Regions from separate parts of the Flexivirga sp. genome, predicted to be linked through region 1. Evidence: riboswitches for the same ligand, from Rfam matches in the RefSeq annotation. Region 1 holds a riboswitch; the other holds the start of a gene.
What was found. Region 1 has a riboswitch for ZMP and ZTP ahead of ACTHL4_RS09120 (bifunctional 5,10-methylenetetrahydrofolate dehydrogenase/5,10-methenyltetrahydrofolate cyclohydrolase). Riboswitches for the same ligand answer to the same signal wherever they lie in the genome.
Positions count from the first base shown of each region.

Region 2: it holds a riboswitch for ZMP and ZTP, as region 1 does, so the genes downstream of both, purH (bifunctional phosphoribosylaminoimidazolecarboxamide formyltransferase/IMP cyclohydrolase) here and ACTHL4_RS09120 (bifunctional 5,10-methylenetetrahydrofolate dehydrogenase/5,10-methenyltetrahydrofolate cyclohydrolase) in region 1, are expected to answer to the same signal.

Region 1 covers NZ_JBQCGS010000053.1:10,589-18,035, forward strand. The annotation lists gene ACTHL4_RS09105 (MFS transporter) at 1-387, opposite strand, end outside; gene ACTHL4_RS09110 (LacI family DNA-binding transcriptional regulator) at 480-1,565, shown strand; gene ACTHL4_RS09115 (HIT family protein) at 1,890-2,168, shown strand; ZMP/ZTP riboswitch at 2,165-2,242, shown strand; partial or broken gene ACTHL4_RS09120 (bifunctional 5,10-methylenetetrahydrofolate dehydrogenase/5,10-methenyltetrahydrofolate cyclohydrolase) at 2,266-3,132, shown strand; gene ACTHL4_RS09125 (class I SAM-dependent methyltransferase) at 3,142-3,909, shown strand; gene ACTHL4_RS09130 (error-prone DNA polymerase) at 3,869-7,282, opposite strand; gene ACTHL4_RS09135 (DNA polymerase Y family protein) at 7,400-7,447, opposite strand, start outside.
Region 2 covers NZ_JBQCGS010000105.1:8,655-16,101, forward strand. The annotation lists gene ACTHL4_RS17090 (adenylate/guanylate cyclase domain-containing protein) at 1-745, opposite strand, end outside; gene ACTHL4_RS17095 (adenylate/guanylate cyclase domain-containing protein) at 780-3,857, opposite strand; gene ACTHL4_RS17100 (cyclic nucleotide-binding domain-containing protein) at 3,999-4,427, shown strand; gene purH (bifunctional phosphoribosylaminoimidazolecarboxamide formyltransferase/IMP cyclohydrolase) at 4,559-6,166, opposite strand; ZMP/ZTP riboswitch at 6,197-6,273, opposite strand; gene purN (phosphoribosylglycinamide formyltransferase) at 6,305-6,946, opposite strand; gene ACTHL4_RS17115 (TraR/DksA family transcriptional regulator) at 6,961-7,317, opposite strand; gene ACTHL4_RS17120 (cell division protein PerM) at 7,343-7,447, opposite strand, start outside.

The DNA of each region.
Region 1 (7,447 bases):
GAGGCCGATGCCCCACCCGGCGACGACGAGGAACGCCACGGCGGTCCAGTGGTGGCGAGTGGCCACCGATGTCGCGGTGCCGATGTATGCCGCGGTGGTGAGCAGCGCGGCGAGCCGCACCGCGACCCGGGAACCGAGACGGCCGGCGATCCAACCGGACATCGGCAAACCGAGCACGCTGCCGATCGAGCCGGAGATCAGGAAGAGCCCGAGGCCGGCGGGCGACAGGCCGAGCAGCGACTTCACGTCGGGCAGGCGGGACGCGAATGTGGTGAACGCCGCACCGTTGAGGGCGAACATGACGGTGACGGCGAGGATCGCCCGGCGGATCTGGGCGTCGTCGGGCCGGGCGGCCAGTGGTGGTGCCGCCCGCTCGGTCATCGTCATGCCGTTCCTCTCCTGGTGCGACTCCAGTCGGTCGGGGAGATCCGGGAGCCGTCGAATCGATTCGATCGAATCGATTCGATAGTCTGCTCCACATGCCAGTCGCAGGTCAAGCGGGTCACGGGACGACCCCGCGGGTCACTCTGCGTGACGTGGCGGACCTGGCCGGGGTTGCGACCTCGACGGCGTCGCTGGTCTTCAGCGGCAACAAACCGGTCGCCACGGAGACCGCGGAACGCGTCCGGGCGGCCGCCGCAGAACTCGGCTACGGGGGGCCGGATCCGATGGCGTCGTCCTTGCGTCAGGGACGCAGCGGGGTGATCGCGGCGGTCGTGGAGCGGCGCATCCTGCACGCCTTCCGCGACCCGTATGTCGTCTCGGTGCTCGACGGCCTGTCCCAGGTGCTCGGTGAGATGGGGCACGGATTGCTGCTGTTGCCCGATACAGCCGAGGGGTATGGCGACAGCGGGCCCCAGGTATCACGCGTCGCGGCGGATGCTGCGGTCTTCATGCTCTGCGGCGACGAGAACAACCTGCTGGCAGAGCAATTCGCCGGTCGGGGAGTGCCGATCGTCGGAACGGGCGCACCGCGCGGGGCCGATGTGCAGGTGACCGCGGACGAGCGTGCGGCCTCTCGCACCATCGCGCAGCTGTTGCACGATCTCGGCCACCGCCGGGTCGGGCACGTGATGATGCCGTTGGCGTGGGGAGGGACGACCGGCCCACGCACGATCGCCCAGGTGCGGCGCAGCCGTTTCCCGGACACGCGAGACCGGGCGATCGGGGTGCGCGACGTGTTCGCGACCGCGCCGCTGATCGAGGCGGAGGAGCCGGACTTCGATTCTGGCTACGCTGCTGCACGGCTGTTGCTGGACGCTGAGCGGCCGCCGACCGCGATCATCGCGCAGAGCGACCTGCTGGCGGCGGGTGCGGTGCAGGCCGCACTGGACCGCGGGCTGCGCGTGCCCGAGGACCTCTCGGTGACCGGATACGACGGTGTCTCGCTGCCGTGGTTTCCGCGGACGCTGACCACGATCGACCAGCACCCGATCGACAAGGGCCGCGCTGTCGGAGACGTGGTGCGTGCGCTGCTCGCCGGTGAGTCCGTGTCCGACATCGTGGTGCCGGTGACGCTGCGCGAGGGTGACACCACCGGTCCGGCCCCCGCTGGCGCCCATTGACGGTCGCAACCACACCCGCGACTGGCACAGTTGGCGCCGACTGGCACACCTGCAGAGGTGCCACTCGACGGGACGTGTGCGACTCGGCGTGGGTGCGCCGCCAACCACTGGTCAGGTAGATTCACCGTCGATGGAGACTTCCCTGTGGCGGCACGAACCAGCCGGATACCGCTGCCCGTTCTGCGCGTTCGTGCGCGGGGAGTGGGACGACCGCAACGCAGCGACGGATCTCGTCGTGCGGCGCGAGTTGGTCTTCGCCCGGATTGCGCCGAAATGGTGGCCCGAGAACGACGGTGGCGCGCTCGTCATACCGAACGAGCATGTGTGGAGAACCTCTACGACGTGCCGCGCGAGGTCGGCCATGCAGTGTGGGACCTGACTCGCGACATCGCGATCGCGATGCGGGAAACCTATGGGTGCCAAGGAGTTTCGACTCGACAGCACAATGAGCCCGCTGGCGACCAGGACGTCTGGCATCTGCACGTGCACGTGCTTCCGAGGTATGACGGGGACGATCTCTACCTGCGGCATCGCGACGCGCGCTACGTCCACGCCGACGCACGTGCCGGCTTCGCCGCCCGGCTGCGGGCATCGATAGACTGAGCGCACACGACTGGCGAAGGTGGGGCACCACCGGGGAGTGTGAGTTCGTCGTATCGCCCGCCTGGGTACGACTCCTGATCGGAAGAGGAGTCTGCTGATGGCCACCACTGCACAGATTCTGGACGGCACCGCCGTGTCCCGGGAGATCTTCGCGGACGTCGCCGAGCGTGCCGCGAATTTCGCCGCGGCGCAGAGGCGTCCACCATGCCTCGCCACCGTGCTCATCGGTGACGACCCTGCATCGCACACCTACGTCCGGATGAAGCAACGCCGCGCCGGCCAGCTCGGGCTGGAGTCACGACGCGTCCAGCTGCCGGCAGGGACGTCGACCGAGAAAGCGGTTGCCGCCGTGCGAGCGCTGTCGGAGGACGGCTCCGTCGACGGCATCCTGGTGCAGCACCCCGCGCCGCAGCACGTCGACGAACTCGCGGTCTTCGAGGCGATCGCACCGGAGAAGGACGTTGACGGCGTCACGATGCACAGTTTCGCGTCGATGGGCCTGTCCGCCGACGGTTTTCACTCTTGCACACCGGAAGGCATCGTCCGGCTGCTAAACGCGTACGAGCTGCCGATCAGCGGCAAGCGGGTGTGCGTCGTCGGACGCAGCGCGATCCTCGGCAAGCCGGTCGGCCTGCTGTTGCTCGCGCGGGATGCGACGGTGACGTTCTGCCACTCGCGCACCACCCACCTCGCAGAGGAGGTCGCGGCGGCGGACATCGTGGTCGCGGCGGTCGGTCGTCCGGAACTGGTCCGCGGCGCGTGGATCAAGCCGGGCGCGGTCGTCATCGACGCCGGCTAAAACCCGGGGAACGTTGGAGATGTTGAGTTTTCGGCAGCAGCGACGCGGGCGTCATACATCACGCCGGTGCCCGGCGGCGTCGGGCCGATGACCATCGCGGTGCTGATGGAGCAGACGATCACCGCCGCCGAAAACCGCGTGCAGCCGGCGGGGGCACGGTCCTAACGTCGGGTCATGCGCCCACCCGATGCTGTCTTCGCCGATCCGAGACTTGCCGTGCTCTATGACGTGTTCGACGATGATCGCAGCGACCTGGATGTCTATGCGGCGATGTTCGATGAGCTCGGTGTCCGGAAGGTCGTCGACGTCGGTTGCGGCACCGGTTGTCTCGCAGTGCTGCTCGCGGAACGCGGGCTCGAGGTCACCGGTGTCGATCCGGCGATCGCCTCGCTCGATGTCGCGCGAGCCAAGCCGTATGCCGACCGGGTGACCTGGCTCGAGGGTGACGCGATGGCATTGGCCGGGCGGGTGCGCGATGCTGACCTCGCGGTGATGACCGGCAATGTCGCCCAGGTCTTCGTGGACGACGCGGACTGGGCGGCGACCCTGGACGCCGTACACGATGTGCTGCGGGACGGAGGGTGGTTTGTCTTCGAGACGCGTCGGCCGCAGGTGCGTGCCTGGGAGGCGTGGGAGGTGCCTGAGACCGAGCGGGTCCACCCGGACGGGACACACAGTGTTGTCAGTAGAACGGTGACCGAGGTGCCGCTCCCGCTGGTGACCTTCGAGTCCGTGACCCGGATGGACGGTGAAGCGATCAGGTCGGCATCGACACTGCGTTTTCGCGAGTATGACGAGATCACGCGCGACCTTGCCCGACACGGCTTCGAGGTCGTCGAGGTACGCGACGCGCCGGACCGGCCGGGCAAGGAGTGGGTCTTCCTCGCGCGCCGGGTGACCGTCACCGGAAGTCGCGGGACCTGGTCCGCACATGGATCGTGAGGTGCTCCAGACGATCGGCGAGCAAGTTGGTGACACCGTCCTCGGAACGCTCCAGGATGCCGCGCACCACCATGGCCGGCGACGCACGTGCGATGCGCCGATAGCGGTGCCAAACACCCCGCGACACAATGACATTCAGGATGCCGGTCTCGTCCTCCACATTGACGAAGGTGATGCCACCCGCCGTCGCCGGGCGCTGCCGATGGGTGACCACTCCACCGACGTGCACCCGGCGACCGGTCTGGAAACCTTGCAGTTGCTCGATCGGCAGCACACCACGCGCATCCAGATCGGCGCGGACATGCCGGATCGGGTGATCGCCCGGACTGATCCCGGTCGCCTGCAGGTCGTGCATCAGCAGTTCGCCGATGGACAGCTCCGGCAACAGCGGTGGCTGGTAGGGCACGCGCACCGGCAACTGGTCACCACGGATCGAGGCGGCCTCCGCCGAGCGCCATAGAGCGTCCCGGCGGGATCCGGTCAAGGCGTCCAACGCACCGGACAGTGACAGCGCCTCCATCTGCTCGGTGTCCAGGTCCGCACGCCGTGCCAGGTCGGCCAGGTCGGTGAACGGCCCGTCGAGATCTCGGGTGCGCACGATGCGCTCAGCCGCGCTCTCCCCGAGGGAGGAGATGTCGGCCAGGCCGAGTCGCACCGCGAAATGCCAGTCGCGTCGGTGCAACTGCCAGTCGGGTGGTGCCGATGCGTCGAAATCACCGATCTCCTCTTGCGTGTGGTCGCGCAGGCAGTCGTCGCGACCACCGCGCTGCTGCACGGCATCGGCGGAGTCCGGCTCGAGGTCGGCGTGCACACCCGAGCGCAGCAGATCGGGTGAGCGCACCTCCACCCCGTGCCGGCGGGCATCACCGGTGAGGGTCTGCGGCGAATAGAACCCCATCGGCTGCGACCGCAACAGACCGGCCAAAAAGGCTGCGGGATAATGCAATTTGAGCCACGAACTGGCATAGACCAGCACGGCGAAACTGAGCGCGTGCGACTCGGCGAAACCGAAATTGGCGAACGCCTCGATCTTGGCGTAAATCTCCTGCGCAGTCTCCGGCGGTATGCCGTTGCGGGCCATGCCGTCATACAACTTGGTGCGCAACGAGTCGATGCGCTCCACCCCGCGCTTGGACCCCATCGCTCGCCGCAGCAGATCCGCGTCCGCCGGGCTGCAGTCGCCGACCGCGATCGCCATCTGCATCAACTGCTCCTGGAAGAGCGGCACCCCGAGCGTGCGCTCGAGCACCGGCTCCAGCAGCGGATGCGAATAGCTGACCGGCTCCTTGCCGGTGCGCCGGCGGATGTAGGGGTGGACCGCACCGCCCTGGATCGGTCCGGGACGGATCAACCCGATCTCCACCGCCAGGTCGTAGAACGAGCGCGGCTTCAGCCGCGGAAGGGTGCCCATCTGTGCGCGGCTCTCGACCTGGAAGACACCGATCGAGTCGGCCCGGCACAGCATGTCGTAGACGCCGGGCTCGTTGCGCGGCAACGTCTCGATGCGCCACCGCTCGTCGGTGTGCCGCTCGACCAGGTCGAAGGTGTGCTGCAGGGCGGCCAGCATGCCGAGCCCGAGCAGGTCGAACTTCACCAGCCCCATCCAGGCGCAATCGTCCTTGTCCCATTGCAGGACAGTCCGATCCGCCATCCGTGCGTGCTCGATCGGGCACACCTCGCTCACCGGCCGGTCGGTGAGGACCATGCCCCCGGAGTGGATGCCGAGGTGCCGCGGGTAACTGAGCACCTGTGTCGCCAGCTCGATCACCGGCGCCGGGATGTCATGGTCGGCGCTGGAGATCTCCGCGCCGAACCGCTCCACCTGCCGGGACCACGCGTCCTGCTGCCCCTGACTCGCACCGAGCGCTTTGGCCATGTCGCGCACGGCGTTCTTGGGCCGGTAGGTGACGACGTTGGCGACCTGCGCCGCATTGCGCCGGCCGTAGCGCTGATAGACGTGCTGGATGACCTCCTCCCGTCGCCCGGAGTCGAAGTCGACGTCGATGTCGGGGGCCTCCTCGCGCAACTCGGACAGGAAGCGTTCGAAGGGCAGTTCGTAGAAGAGAGGGTCGATCACCGTGATGCCCAGGACGTAGCAGACTGCGGAGGCTGCAGCCGAACCGCGCCCCTGGCACAGGATGCCGCGGCCCCTGGCGAACTGCACGATCTCGTGCACGATCAGGAAATATCCCGGAAAGTCTTTCTTCTCAATGACATTCAATTCACGTTCGATGCGTGCGTATGCCGCCCGGTCGCTCTTCGGGTAGCGCTCCGCCGCCCCGCGCATCGTCAACTCGCGCAGCCAGCTCATCGGAGTGTGCCCGGGAGGAACCTCCTGACGGGGCAGCCGCGGCGATGCCGCGCGCAGGCTGAAGCCCAGGTCGTCGGCGATCTCGACGGTGCGTTCGACCGCACCCGGGAAGCGGCGCATGCGCTGTGCCATCTCCGCCCCGCTACGCACGTATGCCGACCCGTGCGCCGGCAGCCAGCTGTCCAGCTCCTCCAGGCTGCGGCGTGACCGGACCGCGGACAGCGCGGTGGCCAGCGGGAACTGCTCCGGGCCGGCGTAGTGCACTGCATTGGTCGCGACGGTGAGTGCGCTCGCCGCTCGGGCAACACCGGCAAGCCGGTCGCAGGTCGTGCTGTCGCGCGGATCGCCATGGTCGGTCAGTTCGACGAAGACATTGTCCTTGCCGAAAAGATCCTGCAGCGAACGCAATGCGGTCACAGCGGCGTCATGACCGCGTTGCGCGAGCGCGCTCGGCACGCTGCCCTTGCGGCATCCGGTCAACACCACCCAGTGGCCGTCGGCCTCCTCGGCCAGGGCCGGCAGATCGTAGAGCGGCTTGCCCTTCTCCGCGGCCTGCGCCAGCTGGCCTTCGGTGATCGCCCGGGCCAGCCGGCGGTAGCCTTCGGCGCCGCGCGCGAGAACCAACAGGTGCGTGCCCTCGGGGTCGGGCATGCCGTTCTGCGGAGCGGTCAGCCCCAAGGACAGCTCGGCGCCGAAAACGGTTGTCAGACCATAACTCTCGGCCGCCTCCGCGAAACGCACGATGCCGTAGAGACCGTCATGATCGGTGACGGCCAATCCGTGCAAGCGCTGTCGTGCGGCCTCGGTGACCAGCTCCTCGGGGGCCGCCGCACCGTCGAGGAAGCTGTAGTGGGAGTGCGCATGCAGCTCGGCATACGGCACCACGGGCCCTGTTGGTTCGCCCAGGTCGGACGGCCGGAACGGCATGCGCTTGTGGGAGAACACCGGTCCGTCCCCGCCGTCGGCCGCACCCCACGAAGTCTTCCGCTCCTCGGGTCGTATGCCGTGGGACAACGCCTGCTCCAGCTGCGACCACGGTATGGCGGGATTGCTCCACCCCATCAGCCATCACCTCGCCGGATCTCTTGGCCTCGATACGGCTCCGCTAGCGCTCGGCCTACCCTTCGATACGGTCGTCGCAAGCTCCGACCTACTCTGGACGACGCTCGACCAGCGAGATCAGTCATACCTCGCCTCGGTGAACCAGGTATCGCCGTCGGCGAGCAA
Region 2 (7,447 bases), on a different contig from region 1:
CCTGGCGAGCAGCCGAGCGTTCCGCGAGGGCAGTCAGGTCGGCCAGCTCCGCCGCGCGGCCGACGAAGGCCGGCTCGCGCACCTGCAGAGCCCGGTCCTGGTCGGCGGCGACGCGGTACACCTGCTGCGGCACGCTCTTGCCCTTGTGCAGGATCTCGCCCACGTCGTCCAAGGCGATCTCGCTGCGTACGAGCTCGGCGACGGTGTCACCGACATAGGTCTGGTCAGATCCCGCGGCCGCCTCCAGCCGCTGCGCGGTGTTGACCGCGTCACCGGTGACCGAGAACTGCCCGTCCGGCTGGTGGGTCACGAAGACCTCACCGGAGTTGACGCCGATGCGTGCATGCAGTCCGACACCGATCTCCTGCTCGAACTGTTCGGACAGCTCGGCCACCGCCCGATGTATGCCGTCGGCAGCGCGCACGGCTCGCACGGCGTCGTCCTCACGGGTGCTCGGCACACCGAAGACCGCCATGACCGCGTCACCAATGAACTTCTCGACCGTGCCGCCCTGCGCCCAGATCGCCGCACAGACGGCATCGAAGTAGCGGGCGAGCCTGTCCCGCAACGCCTCCGGATCCGCCGACTCCCCGAGTGTGGTCGAGCCGACGATGTCGCAGAAGAGGATCACCACGTGCTTGCGCGCCGGCGCGTGCTGGCCGCCCTGCGCCACCGCGGCACCGCAGGTCGAACAGAAGCGCGCCTCTGTCGGCAGCTGCGCGCCGCACCGGGCACACCTGGTCATGTCGTTCACCCCCTCGCCGGTGCCACCTTACGACTCACGCGGCCACGGCTCGCAGCTTCTCGGCATTGCCGACCCAGGTGTCGACCTGCGGGACCAGAGCGGTGATCCCCTTGGCGGTCAAGGCCGCTCGGGCCTGCTCCGCGGCGGCGTGCGACGCCTCCTGGTCGCCGAGCAGCCGCTCGACGATCGCGGTCATCGCGTGCAGGAACGCCGCATCGAGCGGGCTCTCCTCCGGCCGTCCGATCTGCGCGTTGTGCGCGATCTGGCGCAGTGCTCCCACCCGATCGCCACGTAGCGCACACTGCACGGCGATCATGAAGGCGGTGTTGGCGTCCTCCAGGAAGGCCAGCGTCGCCGGCAGCTCGACCGTCAAGAGCCGGCGGCAGCAGTCGATCGCGAACTGCAGATCACCGGCGAAGATCGCGTCCCGCGCGGCGGAGCCGAACAGGCTCGCCGCGAAGCTGGCCAACTCCACACCGCCGGCCAGCTCGGCCCAATAGCGCGCCGACTCCAGCGGCCGCCCCTCGGCCAGCAACAGCTGCGGATAGTGCTGCAGCTCGAAGGCCCGCTCCGCCACCGACTCCTCGGTCTGGGTCGCGGTCAACTCCTGCCACAGGGTGCGTGCACCGTCGAAGTCCCCGGTGCCGGCCAACGCCCCCGCCAGCACAGCGGTCGTCGTGCGCCACAGCTGGCGCTGCCCGGACACCATGCTCTGCAACGTCCGCGCGTCGGCGATCACCGCCGGCAACGGCGTCAGTCCCAGGTATGCCGCCTGAATGTCGAAGCTGCGCCACATGCGTTCGACGAACACGTGGCCGCTGCGTTGCGCACGGGCCACTCCCTCGACGCAGAGCCGGTGACACGCCGCGACATTGCCCAGATCGGCCTCCACCTGCGCCAGCAGATTGGCGACCATGTCCACCGCGAGCGGGTCGACGTCGGACACCTCGTCGAGCCGGCCGAGGATCTCCAGTGCCTCGGTGCGCGTCTGCTCCAGGCTGACGTCGCCGCTGCGCACCGCGGCGAGGTGACGCGGAGCGCGCCGGATGATCTGCCAGGTGCGGTCGGTGTCCATCGCGGCATCGAGCCGATCGAGCCAGCCGATCCAGCGCTGGGGTGCGACCCGGCTGCGCAGGAACCACGCGGACCGCACCGCCTCGAAGTGCCGGGCATCTCCGACCGGCAGCACGCCGAGCAGCCGGTCGATCGCATCCGGCAAGCCGGGGTCGCCCCGCAACTGCATCGCCAGCAGCGACTCCAGTGCTGCGTCGGACGCCATACGCTGCAACGTCATTCGCTCGGCCGGCGACCCCTCGATCTCCTCCAGCAGATGGAACGCGCGCTGTCGATGGGACGCGATCAGCGCGATCGAATCGGCGCGCACTGCGTCACGGTGCTGATCGACCCAGTCAGCCAACGCTGTGTGCCGGGTGATCCGGGTGCGTTTGGACATGGTGCGGTATGCCGTCTGCATGAAGACCGTCTGCGCGAAGCGGTAGTCGCCGTCGGGGGCGACCTCGAACACGTTGCGGTCACGCAACCGGTCGAGCACGGTTGCCGGATCGGAGGTGCCGGCGACCGCGCTCACTGGCGCCGCCGGGAATCGCCGGCCATAGACCGCGGCCGCTTCGACCATCGCGCGCTCGTCGGCGCCCAGCCGGTCCAGCGCGGCTTCGTAGAGCTGGGTGACCGAGGCCGGGAGCGCACCACCGGCGGCGGCCGACTGCGCCAGCAACTGCACCACCTGCGGGTTACCGTCGGCACGCTCGACCAGGTCTTCGGCGGTGACGTCGATGTCACCTGCCTGCAGGGCGATGCGCTCCGCGGCGACCGCGAGCATGTCGTCGTAGTCCAGCGGTTCGACGTCCTCGACCCGGGCTTTGCGGCCGCCACCCCACGCGGCGTCGATGTCGAACAACTCCGGCCGGGCAAGGCAGATGGTGAGCACCGGCAGGGCGCGGCAGGCCGCGGCCAGCTTGCCGATGAAGTCCAGCTGGGTCGCCGTCCCCCAGTGCAGGTCGTCCCACACCGACGCCACGGGCGAGGTCTCACAGATGGCGGCGAGCACTGCATGCGCCGCCCACACCACGTCCTCGGTGGAAGTCTGCGCGTCGGAGAGGCCGACCGCCGAACGCAGCCGCTGCACCACCGGTGCCGCCTCGTCGCCGAGGAGTTGCTCGACATACGCCTGCCAGTCGTCGGCGAGGCTTGCCAGCCATCCGGCGAGCGGCGCGAAGGCGCCGGTGCTCATCGCCTCGCAGCCGCCGGCGACGACGCGCAGCCGGTCGCGCCGGCCGGCGGCGAACTGCCGCACCAGCCGTGATTTGCCGATGCCCGGGTCGCCGACATACGTCAGCAACCAGCCCTGCCGGCGCGCTGCGGAGCGGTCGGCGAGCACGGTGAGATCGGCCAGCTCCACCTGCCGCCCGACGAACGCCGGCTCGCGGACGGTGAGCACGCGGTCCTGGTCACGGGCCACCCGGAAGACCCGCTGGGGCACCGTGCGGCCCTTGTGCAGGATCTCGCCGACCTCGTCCAGTGCCACCCCGTCACCGACCAGTTCGGCGACGATGTCCCCGACATACGTCTCGTCGACGCCGGCCGCCGACTCCAGCCGTTGCGCGGTGTTGACCGCGTCGCCGGTGACCGAGAACTGCCCGTCCGGCTGGTGTGACACGAACACCTCGCCGGAGTTGACGCCGATGCGGACGTGCAGCTCCTTGCCGATCTCGTCCTGGAAACGCCGGGACAACCCGGCCACCGCCTCGTGTATGGCGCCCGCGGCGCGCACCGCCCGCAGGGCGTCGTCCTCCCGGGTGCTGGGCACCCCGAAGACCGCCATGACGGCGTCACCGATGAACTTCTCGACCGTGCCCCCGTGCTCCCAGATCACCCGTGACACGGCCGCGAAGTAACGAGCGAGCCGGTCGCGGAGCGCTTCGGGATCGGCGAACTCGCCCAGCCCGGTGGAGCCGACGATGTCACAGAAGAGGATCACCACGTGTTTGCGCACCGGAGCCTGCAATGCACCCCGCGCCACCGCAGCACCGCACGAGGAGCAGAATCGCGCCTCCTCGGCCAGCTGCGCCCCGCACCGAGCACACGTCGTCACGAGGCGAACTTACCTCGCAGCACGGACGGATACGGTATGGCGTCGGTCGGCGGATCTGACCGGCGAAGGCCTGTCCGCGCTGCTAGGTTGGCTCGGTTACCGCACAGCTGCCACATCACTCAGTTCACAAGGGGTTCATCCATGGCAAGCGCCCAGTTGAAGCAGATTCTCGCGGGCATCGACCTGTTCGCCGGTCTCAGCCCGGCCGCCATCTCGCAGATCGCGGAAAGCGGGTCCACGTTCCGCGGTGGTCCGGGATCCAAGGTGATCACCGAGGGTGCCAAGGACAGCGGCCTGCGCGTGGTGCTCGAGGGCTCCGCCACGGTCAGCGTCGGCGACGAGGAACGCGGCCAGATCGGCGTCGGTGACTACGTCGGGGAGCTGTCGATGATCGACGGCGCCGCACGATCGGCGACGATCACGGCCGGTCCGGAAGGTGTGGAGACCTTCGCGCTCTCCCCCATGGCCTTCATGCCGCTGGTGCGCGGTGACGGAGACATCGCCGCGGCCCTGCTGAAGACGCTGGTCGCTCGGCTGCGCAAGGTCGAGGCGGCCGCGCACAAACAGTGAGACTCGTCCCGGACATCCGCCTCCGGGACGATGCCGGCTGACCGAGCCTGCGAGGTCGGCCGGAGGAGCGGCGCACAAGGGCTCAGTGACATTGACATGACTCGGCGGGAGCTTGCTCCCGCCGAGTCATTTCAATGCGCGAAGTGGCGGGTGCCGGTGAAGTACATGGTGATGCCGGCTTCCGTCGCAGCGTCGACGACCGCCTGATCGCGCATCGAACCACCCGGCGCGACAACGGCTTTCACACCCGCGTCGATCAGCACCTGCAGACCGTCCGGGAACGGGAAGAACGCGTCGGAGGCCGCGACCGAGCCGCGCGCCCGCTCCGCACCGGCGCGGTCGACCGCCAGGTGGCAGGAGTCGACCCGGTTGACCTGGCCCATGCCGACGCCGACCGAGGCACCCCCGGAGGCGAGCAGGATCGCGTTGGACTTCACGGCGCGGATCGCCCGCCAGGCGAACTGCAGGTCGGCCAGTGTCGCCTGGTCGGCCGGAGCACCGGAGACCAGCCGCCAGTTGGCGGCGTCGTCGCCACCGGTGACGTTGCCGTCCTCGTCACGGACCACGGCGTCGACCTTGTCCACCCGTTGCATGAGCATGCCGCCGCTGATCGGCCGGATCTCCACCGGGTCGCGCTGCTGCGCGTCCTGCGACGACAGCTTCAGCAACCGAATCGCCTTGCGCTTGCCGAGGATGTCGACCACGCCCGGCTCGAAGTCCGGCGCGACGACGACCTCGGTGAAGATGTCCTTGACGGTCTCGGCCATCTCGACCGTCACCGGGCGGTTCGTGGCGATCACGCCGCCGAAGGCCGACATCGGATCGCACGCATGTGCCTTGCGATGGGCGTCGGCGATGTCCGAACCGACAGCAATACCACAGGGATTGGCGTGCTTGATGACCGCGACGGTCGGCTGGTCGCCGTGGTCGTATGCCGCCCGCACCGCCGCATCGGCATCCACGTAGTTGTTGTACGACATCGCCTTGCCGAAGAGTTGCTCGGCCGAGGCGATGCCGGGCCGCCAGTGCCGGTAGAGCGCGGCACCCTGGTGCGGGTTCTCGCCATACCGCAGGTCCTGTGCCTTGCTGAAAGTCGCGCCGGACCAGCTCGGGAAGCCGCTGCCGTCGCTGGTGTCGACATACACGTTGCTGATCCAGTTGGCCACGGTGTTGTCGTAGTCGGCGGTGTGCTGAAAAGCCTGCGCGGCCAACAGCTTCCGCTGCTCAAGGGTGAACCCGCCGGCAGCGACGGCCTCGAGGGTGGCGGCATAGGCCTCCGGCGAGGTGACGATGGCCACGCTCGGGTGGTTCTTGGCGGCGGCACGGACCATCGACGGACCGCCGATGTCGATCTGCTCGATGCATTCGTCGGGGGTCGCTCCGGAGGCGACCGTCGCACGGAACGGATAGAGGTTGGAGACGACGAGCTCGAACGGCGCAACACCGAGTTGGTCCAGTTGCGAGAGGTGTTCGGGGATGCGGGTGTCGGCCAGGATGCCGGCGTGCACCTTCGGGTGCAGCGTCTTGACCCGGCCGTCCAGGCACTCCGGGAAGCCGGTGAGGTCCTCCACCTTGGTCACCGGGACGCCGAGACCCTCGATGAGTGCGGCGGACCCACCGGTGGAGACCAGCTCGACGCCGGCCTCGTGCAGGCCACGGGCCAGGTCTTCCAGGCCCGTCTTGTCATAGACGGAGATGAGTGCGCGCTTGATGGGACGACGGCCTTGTGGTTCGGACATGACTCTCCTTGCGAGGGTACGGGCAGTGCATGCGCGCACCCAGGCGGGCGATGCACGCGACTCCACTCCCTGGTGGTTACCCACCTGCGCCAGTCGTGTGAGACCAGGGTACCTGGGCCCGGATGCGCTCCGAGCTCGCTATTCGGCCGGCGGTACACGGACGCGGCGGCCGTCGACAGTGAATCCCTGCCTGGCCAGCCGGCCGACCCACTCCACCAGCTGGGGACGCTCGGCCTGCTTGATCCGCTCGGTCAATGAGTCGACCGTGTCGTCGTCCTGCACCGGCACGGCACACTGGGCCACGATCGCCCCGGTGTCCACTCCGGCATCGACGACGAAAAGCGTTGCGCCGGCGAGCTTCACGCCATACTCCAGCGCATCGCGCGGGCCGTGTATGCCGGGGAAGCTCGGCAACAACGCGTTGTGGCTGTTGAGGTAGCGGCCGCCGAACTCCGCGAGGAACCGCTCCCCCACCAGCTTCAAGAATCCGGCAGAGACGACCATGGCCGGTTCGTGGGCCGCGACCTGCTCGGTCAGCGCCGCGTCCCAGGCGGCGCGGTCCGCGAAGTCCTTGACGCGGCAGACGAAGGTCGGGATCCCGGCCCGTTCGGCCCGCGCGAGACCCTGGATGTCCGGTCGGTCGGCACCGACCGCGGCGATGCGCACGCCGTAGTCGGGGTCCTGCGATGCGTCGAGCAACGCTTGCAGGAGCGTCCCGGATCCGGACACGAGGACGACGACGGGCGCCGGGGACCCGGTCTGCGCGCGAGGGGATGCCACCCCGGAAAGCTACCTCAGCGCCCGGGCGTCCGCCGCGCGCAGGTGATGCAGGTCGTGGTCGTGGGCAGCGCCGCCAGCCGTTCGTCCACGATCGCGCCGCCGCAGTGTTCGCACCGGCCGTAGCTGCCGGCCCGCACGCGGGCCAGCGCCGCATCGATGCGGGTCAGCTGGGCGTTCGCGTCACGGCGCAGCGCGTCGACCATCGCTCGGTCGACGGCGATGGTGTGCCCCTCCGGGTCGTGCTCGTCATCGGCGTTGCTGTCCCGCAGCGCCGTCACCACGTCGTCGAAGGTGTCGTCGAGCAGCCCGGCGCGCGCGATCACCTCGCGGCGCAGTTCGGCCAGGATCGTCTCGGCACGGCCGGCGTCCATGCTTCTACCGTATGTCGCGTGCCGCTCAGCGGCGCAGCGCGCGTTTCCAGTGCAGGAAGAGCGTGGTCAGCAGCGCGCCGAGCAGCAGCTCCGCCACCAGCAGCGGGACGATCATCAAGGATGGCCCGAT